4 regions of the Paenarthrobacter sp. NPDC089714 genome follow, and region 1 is predicted to be linked to each of the others. Evidence: riboswitches for the same ligand, from Rfam matches in the RefSeq annotation. Region 1 holds a riboswitch; each other region holds the start of a gene.
The links. Region 1 has a riboswitch for S-adenosylmethionine ahead of ACIPY3_RS05755 (homoserine O-acetyltransferase). Riboswitches for the same ligand answer to the same signal wherever they lie in the genome.
Positions count from the first base shown of each region.

Region 2: linked by a shared signal. The riboswitch ahead of ACIPY3_RS11815 (hypothetical protein) and the one ahead of ACIPY3_RS05755 (homoserine O-acetyltransferase) in region 1 are both predicted to bind S-adenosylmethionine.
Region 3: linked by a shared signal. The riboswitch ahead of ACIPY3_RS20720 (DUF1737 domain-containing protein) and the one ahead of ACIPY3_RS05755 (homoserine O-acetyltransferase) in region 1 are both predicted to bind S-adenosylmethionine.
Region 4: linked by a shared signal. The riboswitch ahead of ACIPY3_RS18775 (LLM class flavin-dependent oxidoreductase) and the one ahead of ACIPY3_RS05755 (homoserine O-acetyltransferase) in region 1 are both predicted to bind S-adenosylmethionine.

Region 1 is NZ_JBIVGX010000002.1:293,490-296,690, reverse strand. It holds gene ACIPY3_RS05760 (winged helix DNA-binding domain-containing protein) at 1-578, shown strand, start outside; gene ACIPY3_RS05755 (homoserine O-acetyltransferase) at 616-1,737, opposite strand; SAM riboswitch class IV at 1,752-1,866, opposite strand; gene ACIPY3_RS05750 (bifunctional o-acetylhomoserine/o-acetylserine sulfhydrylase) at 2,029-3,201, opposite strand, start outside.
Region 2 is NZ_JBIVGX010000005.1:209,792-212,992, reverse strand. It holds gene ACIPY3_RS11820 (sodium:solute symporter) at 1-1,497, shown strand, start outside; SAM riboswitch class IV at 1,639-1,758, shown strand; gene ACIPY3_RS11815 (hypothetical protein) at 1,775-2,113, shown strand; gene ACIPY3_RS11810 (hypothetical protein) at 2,110-2,301, opposite strand; gene ACIPY3_RS11805 (VIT1/CCC1 transporter family protein) at 2,570-3,201, shown strand, end outside.
Region 3 is NZ_JBIVGX010000017.1:40,667-43,867, reverse strand. It holds gene ACIPY3_RS20730 (O-succinylhomoserine sulfhydrylase) at 1-1,084, opposite strand, end outside; gene ACIPY3_RS20725 (rhodanese-like domain-containing protein) at 1,087-1,497, opposite strand; gene ACIPY3_RS20720 (DUF1737 domain-containing protein) at 1,494-1,754, opposite strand; SAM riboswitch class IV at 1,768-1,880, opposite strand; gene ACIPY3_RS20715 (NtaA/DmoA family FMN-dependent monooxygenase) at 2,056-3,201, shown strand, end outside.
Region 4 is NZ_JBIVGX010000013.1:60,584-63,784, forward strand. It holds gene ACIPY3_RS18770 (PLP-dependent cysteine synthase family protein) at 1-964, opposite strand, end outside; SAM riboswitch class IV at 1,190-1,299, shown strand; gene ACIPY3_RS18775 (LLM class flavin-dependent oxidoreductase) at 1,335-2,432, shown strand; gene ACIPY3_RS18780 (NtaA/DmoA family FMN-dependent monooxygenase) at 2,474-3,201, shown strand, end outside.

The DNA of each region.
Region 1 (3,201 bases):
CTGGACCTGACGCTTTGGACGCCGATGAACGGGACCAGGCATTGGGCCAGTTGGCCCTGCGGTACTTCACCAGCCGCGGACCGGCCACGGTCAAGGATTGCTCGGCGTGGTCCGGCCTGACCATGAAGGACGTGAAGCGTGGGCTCGAGGTAGCCGCCGACGTTGCCCCTGGGGCCTTGGCCTCGCTCCCGCTCGACGGGCTGGACTTCCATCTGGCAGCGGATGATGTTGCCGGGTTGGAGCGGACCGGGGCCGCCCGGGAGGTCGGCTCAGATCCGGACGCCGCACTCCCCCGCGTGGACCTCATCCAGTGCTACGACGAGTACGTCATGGGCTACTCGCAGTCCCGGCACTATCTCGGCGGGGTGGCACCCTACTTCCCGGAAAACGGCGGCCCCATGCACGTAGTCCTGCTGGATGGCAGGCTGGCCGGCTGGTGGCGCCACGGATTCGCCGGTGGCACCTGTGAACTCGATGTCCGCCTGAACCAGCCCGCCACGCCCGCCGTCCAGCGGGCCCTGGAAGCCGAAGTGGACCGTTATGGCCGGTTCCTGGGCATGGAAGCCAGGCTGGCCTGACGGCAATGCCCGTTGGACAGCCTGCCCGGTACCCCGCTCAGGCGAAGAAGGACTCCCGCAACTGCGCCGAGAGTTGCCCGATCTCCGTGAGGAAGCCGTCGTGGCCGATGGGAGCCTCGATCACATGCACCGGAACGTCACCCGGCAACGCGTCGGCGAGTTCCTTGGACTGGGCCGGAAAATAAAGCCGGTCCGTATCCACGGCGGCAATAAAGAACTCGGCAGTCGTGCGGCCCAGGGCCTCCTGCAAAGTACCCCGTCCTCGCGTGACGTCGTGGCTCATCAGGGCCTCGGTGATGGCGATGTAACTGTTGGCGTCAAAGCGCCGCACCAGCTTGGTGCCTTGGTGGTCGAGGTAGCTTTCCACCTGGTACCGGCCGCGCTTCCCCAGGATGGCTGCGGCGAGCGGGGTTTCCTGGTGCTGCGGTTCGCGGCCGAAACGGACATCCAATTCCAAGGCGGATCGGTAGGTGATGTGGGCGATCCTTCGGGCCAGGGCGAGGCCGGCCTCCGGCGCGGCACCCTGGTAGTAGTCGCCGTCGTTGAAGTTGGGGTCCTGGCGGATGGCGAGCGTCTGCGACTGGGCGAAGGCGATTTGTTCTGCGGTGCTGTAGGCACCCACGGACACCACCGCACAGCGCTTGACCCGCTCCGGGAAAGTCACAGCCCATTCGAGCGCACGGGCACCTCCCATGGAACCGCCCAGTACGGAGTGCCAAGCGGGGATTCCCAAGGCATCGGCCAGGCGGGACTCAGCCTCGGTGGTGTCCCGGAGGGTGACCAGCGGGAACCGGGAACCCCACGGTTTTCCGTCCGGAGCCGCTGACGACGGCCCGGTGCTGCCGTTACAACCACCCACGATGTTGATCGAAATAACGAAGAACCTGTCGGTATCGATCGTGGCACCTGGCCCTACCAGTTGCTCCCACCATCCGTCTTCGTCGGTGGCGCCGCGGGCGACGTGGGTACTACCGGTCAGGGCATGCTCCACCAGCACGGCGTTTGAGGCATCGGCGTTCAGCTGGCCCCATGTTTCGTAGGCCAACACCACATCGGGAAGGAAGCCGCCGGCTTCGAGTTCCAGCGGGCCCACGTGGGCGTACTTGAGGGTTCCGTCTGCTTCCTCGGACGTGGGAAGGGCTGTAGCAGTAATGGTCATTCCTTTGACACCTAACCTCGCGCTTGCCCACCGCCTTTCATGCGGCAGGCCAGGTCCTCACCCGGGGCACCCCACCGCGGAGGAGGGTTGCCGGCCAGCAAGCCGGGGCTGTCACTGGCACTCATGACCTAATACGTAAGAGTCTAGGAAGAACACAGCCGTTCTGGCGAAGAATGTGACAGCTGTGTGACGGTTTGGAGCATCTTCGTTCATGAACGAGCACCCGGCAGCGCCGCCCGGCGAATAATCGTCGGCCGGGTGGCGCCACCGTACTTCACGGCAGAACCGGCGTCAGGCGCCCTTGGCCGCGCGGAATCCCGCCTCAAGGTCGGCGATGATGTCATCTACGTGCTCAATGCCCACCGCGAGACGGACCAGTCCCGGAGTAACGCCGGCTACAGCCTGCTGCTCCACGGTCAACTGACTGTGGGTGGTGGAGGCCGGGTGGATCACCAGGGACCGGACATCGCCGATGTTGGCCACGTGCGAGTGCAGCTCCAAGGCGTCAACGAATCGCTTGCCCGCTTCCACGCCGCCCTTGATGGTGAACGCGACAACGGCACCGGTACCGCGGGGGCCGTACTTGCGCCCACGCTCAAACCAGGGGCTGGACGGCAGCCCCGCGAAGGCGACGGATTCGACGTCGTCATGGGCTTCCAGCCATTCGGCCACTGTGGTGGCGTTCGCGACGTGACGCTCCACGCGCAGGCTCAGGGTTTCCAGGCCTTGGGCGATGAGGAACGCGTTGAACGGAGAAACCGCGGAGCCAAGGTCGCGCAGCAACTGGACGCGGGCCTTGAGGATGTAGGAAAGGTTGGCCCCGAGCGCGCCGTCCTTGCCGAGGTCGCGGGCATAGACCAGGCCGTTGTAGCTGGGATCCGGGGTGTTGAAATTTGGGAAGCGCTCCGGGTCCTTGCCGAAGTCGAAGTTTCCGGAGTCCACAATGACGCCGGCAATCGCCGCACCGTGGCCACCCAGGTATTTGGTGGCCGAGTGGACCACGATGTCGGCGCCCCATTCGATGGGACGGATCAGGTACGGGGTGGACAGCGTGTTGTCCACGATCAGGGGGACGCCCGCTTCGTGGGCAACCTTGGCAATGCCCTCAATGTCCAGGACGTCCTGGCGCGGGTTGGAGACAACCTCGCCGAAGAACAGCTTGGTGTTCGGCTGCACGGCGTTGCGCCACTGCTCGAGGTTGTCCGGGTCCTCGACGAAGGTCACGGAGATCCCGAACTTCTTCAGGGTGTGGGCCAGCAGGTTGTAGGTTCCGCCGTAGAGGCTGGGGCTGGCCACCACGTGGTCGCCCGCTTCGGCGACGTTGAGGATCGCTAAAGTTTCCGCGGCCTGCCCGGAGCTGAGGAGCAGGGCACCCAGGCCACCTTCGAGGCTGGCTATCCGCTGCTCCACGGCATCCTGGGTGGGGTTGCCGATACGGGTGTAGATCGGGGCAAGCTCGGCCAG
Region 2 (3,201 bases), on a different contig from region 1:
TTGCTTGCCATGCTGGCGTTCGGCTGGTGGGGCAAGTCCCGCACCAAGAACAACAGCGACTTCCTGGTGGCCGGCCGCCGCCTGGGACCGTTCCTCTACACCGGCACCATGGCCGCGGTTGTCCTGGGTGGCGCATCCACCGTTGGCGGCGTTGGCCTGGGCTACAAGTTCGGCATCTCCGGCATGTGGCTGGTGGTGGCCATCGGCGCCGGCGTCCTCTTGCTGAGCCTGCTGTTCGCCGGCACCATCCAGCGCCTGAAGATCTACACGGTCTCGCAGATGCTGAGCCTCCGCTATGGAAGCAAGGCCACCCAGACCTCCGGCATCGTCATGCTGGCCTACACCCTCATGCTCTGCGCAACCTCCACCGGCGCCTACGCCACCATCTTCGTGGTCCTTTTCGACTGGGAACGCTGGCTGGCAATCGCCGTGGGCGGTGCGATCGTGCTGGTTTACTCCACCATCGGTGGCATGTGGTCCATCACCCTTGCTGACCAGGTCCAGTTCATCATCAAGACCGTGGGCATCTTCCTGCTGATGCTGCCGTTCGTCATGAACGCAGCCGGCGGCCTGGACGGCATCCGCCAGCGCGTTGATGCAAGCTTCTTCCAGATCGACGGCATCGGCCTGCAGACCATCATCACGTACTTCGTGGTGTACACGCTTGGCCTCCTGATCGGCCAGGACATCTGGCAGCGCGTCTTCACGGCAAAGACCCCCACGGTTGCACGCTGGGGCGGCGCAACCGCCGGCGTCTACTGCATCCTCTACGGTGTAGCCGGCGCCCTGATCGGCCTCGCCGCACGCGTGGCCTTGCCGGACATCGACGTGGCAAACCTCGGCAAGGACGTTGTCTACGCCGAGGTGGCAACGCACATCCTGCCCATCGGCATTGGCGGCCTGGTCATGGCAGCTGCCGTTGCCGCGATGATGTCCACCGCCTCCGGCGCACTCATTGCCGCGGCCACAGTGGCTCGCGCAGACGTTGTCCCGTTCGTCGCAAGCTGGTTCGGCAAGACCATCAACACCGACGACACGGAGAACCCCGAGCACGACGTCAAGGCGAACCGCTACTGGGTCCTGGGCCTCGGCGTCCTGGCGGTCCTGATCTCCATGGCGGCCCAGGACGTGGTCGTGGCCCTCACCATCGCATACGACATCCTGGTAGGCGGCCTCCTCGTCGCCATCCTCGGCGGCCTTGTATGGAAGCGCGGTACCGGCATCGCGGCAGCCTGGTCCATGGCCGTGGGCTCGGTCCTCACCCTGGTCCTGCTGATCCTCTTCGCAACGGGTGTGATCGAGAGCGCCGACGGCGTCTACGCGAACGATCCCATCTACTGGGGCCTCGGCGCTTCGTTCGTGACGTTCGTGGTGATCTCTCTGCTCACTCCGCCCACCGATGCCGCCGTCCGCGCGGCGTGGGACAAGCGGGTTGCTGGAGCCATCTCGGATGAGCTCCCGCTGGACGCCCACCCGGTCACCAGCCACAAGGCCTGACAGGCTCGATTCACTGCGGTAAACCAAGCAATTCACGACGGCGGCGCCACCCTTCGCGGGGTGGCGTCGCCGTTTGCGTCGTCCCCGGCATCCACAAGCACACCCACCCCCATTGCGGGGAGGCATTAGGATAGGACGCAGCTTCAAGAGATGTGGCGCCAAGCTCCGACTGGCCGCACACCAACCCCATGTTCACGGGTGGTTCGGATGAGGAAGCGGCCCGCCCCGGACCAGAGACAACCGAGCGGGCAAGAGCACTCCCACCAAGGAGCAGTCCTTGCCGTACCAGGCTGAAACCAGCACGATCCAAGATCCCGCACACCGAGCAGGCGCATCCCAAGCGGCTTTGATCAACGCCAGCCCCATCGAAAGCGCCGCCCCCGCAGTCCGGGTGATTCCCGTCGTCGATCTCGTCCACGGCACGGTGATCATTGCAGCGCGCGGCCGCGCCGAACGCTTTCACCACCCCGAGCCCCGGCTGCTGGCCGCGGCGTTGGCACGGTCCGTCCGCGCCGCGCGTTGGTGTTCCGCGTCGCAGACGCTGACGGTGACCGTTGCCGCCGTCGGACGTGCCGCCGGGCGCGAGCGGCTCTTCAACCTGGTGCCGGCCGCCTAGGAGTCGTCGCCGTCGCCGCGGAATTCTTCCTCTGCCTCATCGAGCGGCACAATGCGCTCGTCGTCGTCCGCCACCTCGCCTTCCTCTGCCCAGGCCTCGTCCACTTCCTGGTCCTCGTTGTAGTCGTAGGCCGGATCCGATTCGATGGTTGCCCGTTCCGGGTGGTGGGGATGTGATTCGGTGCTCATGCTGCAACCTCCGTCCGACGGGCCGCACCAGGCGGTCCACTGACCGATGTGCGGGGAGTGCCCCGCCCCTGTCTATCCATCTGAGCACCGCCTCAAGGAGGGGTCAAGGGAGGGTTGCCGACGGCCGCAGCGCCGCTGCAGCAGGGTACGGAATTAAGGCATGCCGAACATTCCCGCTAAGGAATACCAGCCAAAAATCCCCGGAAATAAGCGGTACAGTGGGCGGTGCAAAGGGGCCGTAACCGTCCCATCAAGCCCAGGAGAAACAGTGCAACAGCACCAGGAATCCCACGGTCCGTCGAGCCCCGCTCCGGCCCCCCACCCCGCAGACGAAGCCCCGCGAACACCCACGCAGTCGGATATCCGGCGCTGGCGGCAGTACCTGGCAGACGAACGGGCCGAGGCCGCCGTCTACCGCGAACTCGCCCAACGCCGTGACGGCGAGGAACGCCAGATCCTCCTGGCCCTGGCAGAGGCGGAAGGCCGGCACGAAGCCCACTGGCTCAAGCTGCTCGGGGAACACGCCGGCATGCCCAAGGCGGCGTCCGCACGCAGCCGGCTCCTCGGTTTCCTGGCGCGGCACTTCGGATCCGTCTTCGTCCTCGCGTTGGCCCAACGTGCTGAGGGGCGCTCCCCCTATGGCACCGACCCGTACGCCACCCCCGCCATGGTGGCCGACGAGCAAATCCATGAGGAAGTTGTCCGCGGCCTCGCAACCCGCGGCCGCAACAGGTTGTCCGGCACGTTCCGCGCAGCGGTTTTCGGCGCCAACGACGGCCTGGTCAGCAACCTTTCCCTGGTGATGGGCATGGCCGCGACGGGCGTTTCCAGTGCCGTGGTGCTGATGAGTGGCGTTGCCGGCCTGCTGGCGGGTGCGCTGTCCATGGGTGCCGGCGAGTA
Region 3 (3,201 bases), on a different contig from region 1:
GGTGCGTGGTGGTGGCCGGGTGGGTGATGAGGGACTTGGAGTCGCCCAGGTTGTTGGAAATGTCGATGACGCTCAGCCCGTCCAGGAGCGCGAAAGCTGCTTCCTTGGCCGTCCGGCCACCGGACGGCGAGAGCTCGAACGTGAGCACGGTTCCGCCGGCCTTCATCTGCTTGGTGGCGAGCTCGTACTGCGGGTGCGACTTCAGGAGCGGGTACTTGACCCAGCTGATGGCCGGCTGCTGCTCGAGCCACTCGGCGATCTTCAGCGCGGAAGCCGAGCTGTGGTTCACGCGCAGCCCGATGGTTTCGAGGCCCTTGGTGAGCACCCACGCGTTGAACGAGGAAAGGGAGGGGCCGGTGTGGCGCATGAGTTGCTTGACCGGGCCATCGATGAATTCCTTGGTGCCCAGGATCGCCCCGCCCATGACGCGCCCTTGACCGTCAATGTGCTTGGTGCCGGAGTAGACAATCACGTCCGCGCCCAGGTCGCCACAGCGCTGCAGCAGGGGAGTGGCAAAGACATTGTCGACGACGACTGTCGCCCCCGCGGCGTGGGCCAGTTCGCTGACGGCCTGGATGTCCACGATTTCCTGCATCGGGTTGGACGGGGACTCGAAGAAGACGGCTGTGGTCGGCTCGGACAGGGCAGCACGCCACTGGTCCAGGTCCGGCCCGTCAACGAAAACGGTCTCCACGCCCCAGCGCGGCAGGATCTCATTGAGGATCACAAAGCAGGAGCCGAACAGTGAGCGGGCGGCAACCACACGGTCACCGGCACCCAGCAAGGCACCCAAGGCAGTGAAGACCGCGGACATGCCGGACGCCGTCGCGAAGCATGCCTCGGTTCCTTCCAGCAGTCTCAGGCGTTCCTGGAAGGTGGCCACAGTCGGGTTGCCGTAGCGGGAGTAGACGAAGCGCTCGTCTTCGCCCGTGAAGGCGCGTTCCGCGGCGGCAGCGGATTCGTAGACGAACCCGGAGTTCAGGAAAACCGGCTCTGCGGTTTCCTGGAAGTTGGTACGGTCAAGGCCACCGCGGACGGCCTGGGTGTCAGGGCTCCAGCCGGCGGCGTCAGGATTGAAAGTCACTTTTAGTCGTTCCCCAGGTTGGTCGGCAGGCCACGGTTCTTCCAGCCGTTGACGGTGCGTTCGCCATAACGGTCGGGTTCGCCCTCAAAGCCTTCAAGGACGTTGTAGGCCGTGAAGCCGGCCTGAGTAGCGGCGATGGCGGCAGCGATGGAGCGCTGGCCGGAACGGCAGATGAAAACGAGCTCCACGCCGTCGCCCTCGGGGGCCTGCTGTTGCAGGTCCTCCAGGAAGCGGGAGTTCGGGATGCCGCCGGCGAGGTTCCACTGGATGAACAGGGGATCGTTCTCCGTGGCCTTGGTGTCCGGAATACCGATGTGGGCCCATTCGCCCTCGGTGCGCACGTCCACCAGGATGGCGCCGTCTTCAAGTTTTGCCCACGCGTCCTGCGGGGTCAGGTCACCTGCGTAGCTCATGCGTGGCCCTCGAATGCTTCCTCGTAGTTGTCCAACTCGTCCACGGCGCTCGCAACAGCTGCGTCCGAACTGGCTACCGCAGCGGGCAGGATCACGGCCTGCGCCACGATGACGGTTTCGCCGTTGAACGTGGCCGCCGGGCTGCCGTGCAGCACGTAGCCCTCGGCCAAAGCAGCGGAGATCCGTTCGCAGAAGTCACGGGTATCAGGACCCGTGATCAGGCGGTAGGAGAGTTTTTCTTCAGTGGGTTCAGGCATTCGTGGTGCTCCTCAGTCACGCTTGCAGTTCGAAGTTCGAAGACGCCGAGTAGTCACCTGAGGCACCCCGCCGCGGGAGAGGGTTGCCGACCAGCAAGTCAGGGCTTAACGCTGGTGCTCATTACTCAAGAAAAACGTAACATCCGCGGCCGGGAAGCCGCATTTGGCGACTGCACCGCCGTCGTCATGTTGCGTAACCGGTGCCTCCCCGGGGCGGGCCGAACGGGGTCCAAATGTGACGCCGCGGGAGCATAATTGACGCAGTACGACCCCCTGTAACTTCGCATGAAATCAGGTCGCGGTGAACGGACACAGCAGTTCTACACTCAAGCCCATGCTTCATTTTGGATGGTTCGTGGGCCACGGATTCGGAGTCCAAGGCTGGGGGACGCCCGGCTACGGACTGGGTTACGACTGGAAGAAACCCGCGCTGTACCAGGAGGCCGTCAGGGCCTTCGAGCGATCCGGGCTGGACCTGTTCATCATCGAGGATTCCCTCACCGTTCCGGATACTTACGGCGGCACCGCCGAGGTGTCCTTGGCCCACGCATCCTTCGCGCCCAAACACGACCCCCTGGCCCTGGTTCCGTACCTGCTCTCGGCCACGCAGCACCTGGGGATTGTTCCGACCGTCAGCGCCTCCTTCTACCCGCCCTTCACCGCGGCGCGGCTCCTCGCCACGCTCCAGCACTTCTCCGAGGGGCAGCTCGGGTGGAACGTCGTCACTTCGGGCAGCGACCTCGCCGCCCAGAACTATGGCCTGGACCAACAGATCGAGCACGACCTGCGGTATGAGAAGGCTGAGGAGTTCGTCGACGTCGTCAGGCGGCTGTGGCGCAGTTGGGAACCTGGCGCTGTGCTTGAGGACGTGGAGGCCGGCAGGTTCGCGGACCACACCAAGGTTCACCCGATCAACCACCAGGGCGACTTCTTCAAGGTTCGTGGACCCCTCAATACGGCCCCGCTACCGGAGGAACCTGTGCTGGTACAGGCCGGGGCCTCGCCCCGCGGCAAGGCGTTCGCGGGCGGAAATGCGGACGTGGCGATCGCTTTGGCGCGCGGTGTGGACGGCATGAAGGCCTACCGCGATTCCATCCGCGAGGAGGCGTCGAAGGCGGGCAGGAACCCCGACGACGTCAAGGTCCTTTTCGTCCTCAAGCCCACCGTGGTGGGGTCCACTGCAGAGGCGGAGGAACTGAGGGCGCAGCGCCGGGAGCTCACACAACGGGATATCGACAGCCAACTCAACTCGATCTCCTACCTCTCGGTGATCGACTTCAAGAAGTTCGACCTCGACGAGCCCCTCCCCACCCTGAGCACCAACAGCAACCAGGGAACACTGGAACACTTCTCCAGGGCAGCCCCTCCAGGGTCCACGTTGCGCCAGATCCTGCAGGCCCGCAGCGGGGGAGCCGGAGACTCGATCATCGGCACCACGGAAGAGATT
Region 4 (3,201 bases), on a different contig from region 1:
GCGAGGTGAGCCACGCGTCGTCGAAATAGGTGGAGAGGTAGTTCCTGCCCGAGTCGGGGATGACCGCAACGATGGTGTGGCTTTCATCCAAGGTGGCTGCAAGTTCCAGAGCCGCCGCCAAGGCTGTGCCTCCCGTGGCGCCAATGAGCAGCCCTTCCTCGAGTGCTGCACGGCGGGCGGTGAAGATGGCGTCGCGATCGCTGATGCTGAAGTACTTGTCCACCAAGGTGGTGTCGAACGCTTCAGGCCAGATGTCCTCCGCGGAGGCCGGGTGAAGGGGGTGACCGGCACCTTCGGTGTATTTGAGTGAGCCGTTGCCGCCACCGTAGCGGGAGTGCTCAGGGTCTGCCGCAATGACCTGGACCAGGCCGTCGCTGGCTTCCTTCAAGTAGCGGCCGGTGCCGCTGATGGTCCCTCCGGTTCCGACGCTCGCAACGAAATGCGTCACCGCACCCTCAGTGTCTTTCCATATTTCAGGTCCTGTGCCGGCAAAGTGCGCGTCGGGGTTGGCCGGGTTGTCGTACTGGAGTGCCAGCCAGGCACCCGGGGTTGAGGCTGCAAAGGCCGCCGCTCGGTTCGCCAGATGGTCCGGGTGTGAGCGCGGCACGAAGTCGGCCACCAGGTGCACTTCTGCCCCGAAAGCCCGGAGCAGCCGGACCTTTTCCGCTGCAGTGGCAGCGGGAGCGAAGATCACCGAACGGTAGCCCAGTTGTGCCGCCACCAGGCTCAGCCCGATCCCGGTATTACCGCTGGTTCCTTCAACCACCGTCCCGCCAGCCTTTAAGAGTCCGGCCTGTTCAGCTGCGCGGATCATGGACAGTGCAGCGCGGTCCTTGACGCTGCCACCAATGTTCTGGAACTCCAGCTTCGCGTAAATGCGTGGCCGGACGCCCGCGCCGAGCTTCTTCAAACGGAGCAGGGGAGTGCCACCGATGGCATCGAGGACTGATTCGTAGACGGTCATGCCGCCCACGCTAGGAGGCAGGAAAACCGCGCGCCAAAAAGCGTTGAGCAACACGTCAGGCGTCGCTACATGCGGCTCAACGCGACGCAACGCATCGTCACGCGGGGTACAGGCCGGAGTGGAAAATGACGAATTTGGCAGTCCGTTGACGCGGTGTTTCCCGCGTTGACGCCCCGCGTCAGGGCGTTTGTACATTCCTTGGAGGTGCTCCTAGATTCAGTTCCAGGTCAAGAGTCAGCGCGCCAAGGACCGGCTCGCGCTGCGGCAACCCTCAGGCATTAGGTGGCGGGGTGCTCCGGAAACAGACCTGGCCGCGTTTGCGGCAAGTGAATGTCGACCGGCCGCGCGGCGGCCTCTGAAAAGAGAGAACATGCCTACAAATTCTGTACCCGAATTCCGTTCACGCGTTGTTGGGCTGGAGCTCGACGGCGATGGAGCCCACCCGGCTGCGTGGCGAAAGGCGCTCCACGATCCGCAGGCGCTGTTGGGGGGCTTACGGATCCGTGAGACTGTCCAGGCCGCCGATATCGCGGGATTTCACCTTGCCACGTTCAAGGACACCCGGGCCGTGGATGCCGGCAGCACAGGAATCCCAACGCGTATCGACGCCATTCAGCGCGCCGCGTTCGCAGCGCCCCTCACGGGCTCCCTGGGCCTGGTTCCGGAAGCAGGAACGCTCTTCACTGAGCCATTCCACGTCGCAACCCAGCTCGCCAGCCTGGACTACTCCTCCCAGGGCAGGGCCGGTTGGTTGGTGAACGCCGCGAACCTGCTGGAGGAAGCCCGCTCCGTGGGCCGCACGCCGCTGGCAGAGAACGAGGTCGCGGCCGAGGCAGCCGATGTGGTCCAAGCCAGCCGCAGGCTCTGGGATTCCTGGGAAGATGACGCCGTGCTCCGGGACGTGTCCACGGGCCGCTACCTCGACCGGGACAAGATCCACTACGCCGACTTCGAAGGAGCGCGTTTCTCCGTGAAGGGACCGTCCATCATCCCCCGCCCCTTGCAGGGACAGTTGGTGGTATTTGCCCCCGCAGGTCTCATTCCGGCCGTCGAGGCAGACGTTGCCTTGGTATCCGCAGCGTCCGTTGAGGCCCTTCCGACGGCGGCCCACGCGGCAGCGGCGGCTGGTGCCCAGCGGACGCTCGTGGAGTTGGACGTCATCCTGGATGCCCGTGGACAGACGGCCGCCGAGCGCCTGGCCGAATTGGACTCCCACGAGGAATGGCAGGGCGGAGCCCGCTACGCCGGAAGCGCCGAAGGCCTGGTGGAAGTGCTCACCACACTGTTCGCAGCGGCAGACGGCGTTCGCCTCAAGCCTGCTGTCCTGGACATCGATCTTCCCGAACTGGCCTACAAGGTGCTCCCCGCGCTGCACAAGACCGGGTTGGTGACGCCACCCAAACCGGGCGCGACGCTGCGGGAAACGTTCCATCTTCCCCGCCCGGCCAACCGCTACGCCGCGGCCTGACCGACGCCCACGCATCACAGAAACCACAAGAGAGCTCACCCATGACCAAGCACCACCGCATCGCAGGCAACGGGCAGATCCAGTTCGGCGTCTTCTTCCAGGGCGTCAACCACACCACGGTCTGGAAGGACGCAGCCAGCGGCTCGCAGACCGATTTCGAATCCTTCCGCCGCGTGGCCCAGACCGCTGAACGCGGCCTGTTCACCGCGTTCTTCCTGGGCGAGGGCCTCCGCCTCCGCGAGCACCTCGGCAAGATCCACGACCTTGACGTCGCAGGGCGCCCGGACGCCCAGACCGCCCTCGCTGCCCTGGCAGCTGTCACCACCAACATCGGCCTGGTGGCTACCCAGAACACCACCTACAACGATCCCGCGGACCTCGCCCACCGGCTGGCCAGCCTGGACCTCCTGTCCGACGGCCGCGCCGCGTGGAACATCGTCACCACGGACAACGCATGGACCGGCGCCAACTTCCGGCGCGGCGGGTTCCTCAAGCACGAGGACCGCTATAACCGGGCCGAAGAGTTCGTCCAGACGGCCAAAGCGATCTGGGATTCCTGGGCCGACGGCGCAATCGCCGGGTCCCGGAACGACGCCCGCTGGCTCCGCGAAGGCAGCATCACTCCCGTGCACCGCAAGGATGCAAGCTTCGACGTCGAGATCACCGGCCGCCTCCCGCGCTCCACCCAGCACCACCCGGTGCTGTTCCAGGCCGGCGACTCACCCGATGGCCGGGACTTCGCCGTGCGGAACGCCGACGTGATCTTCTC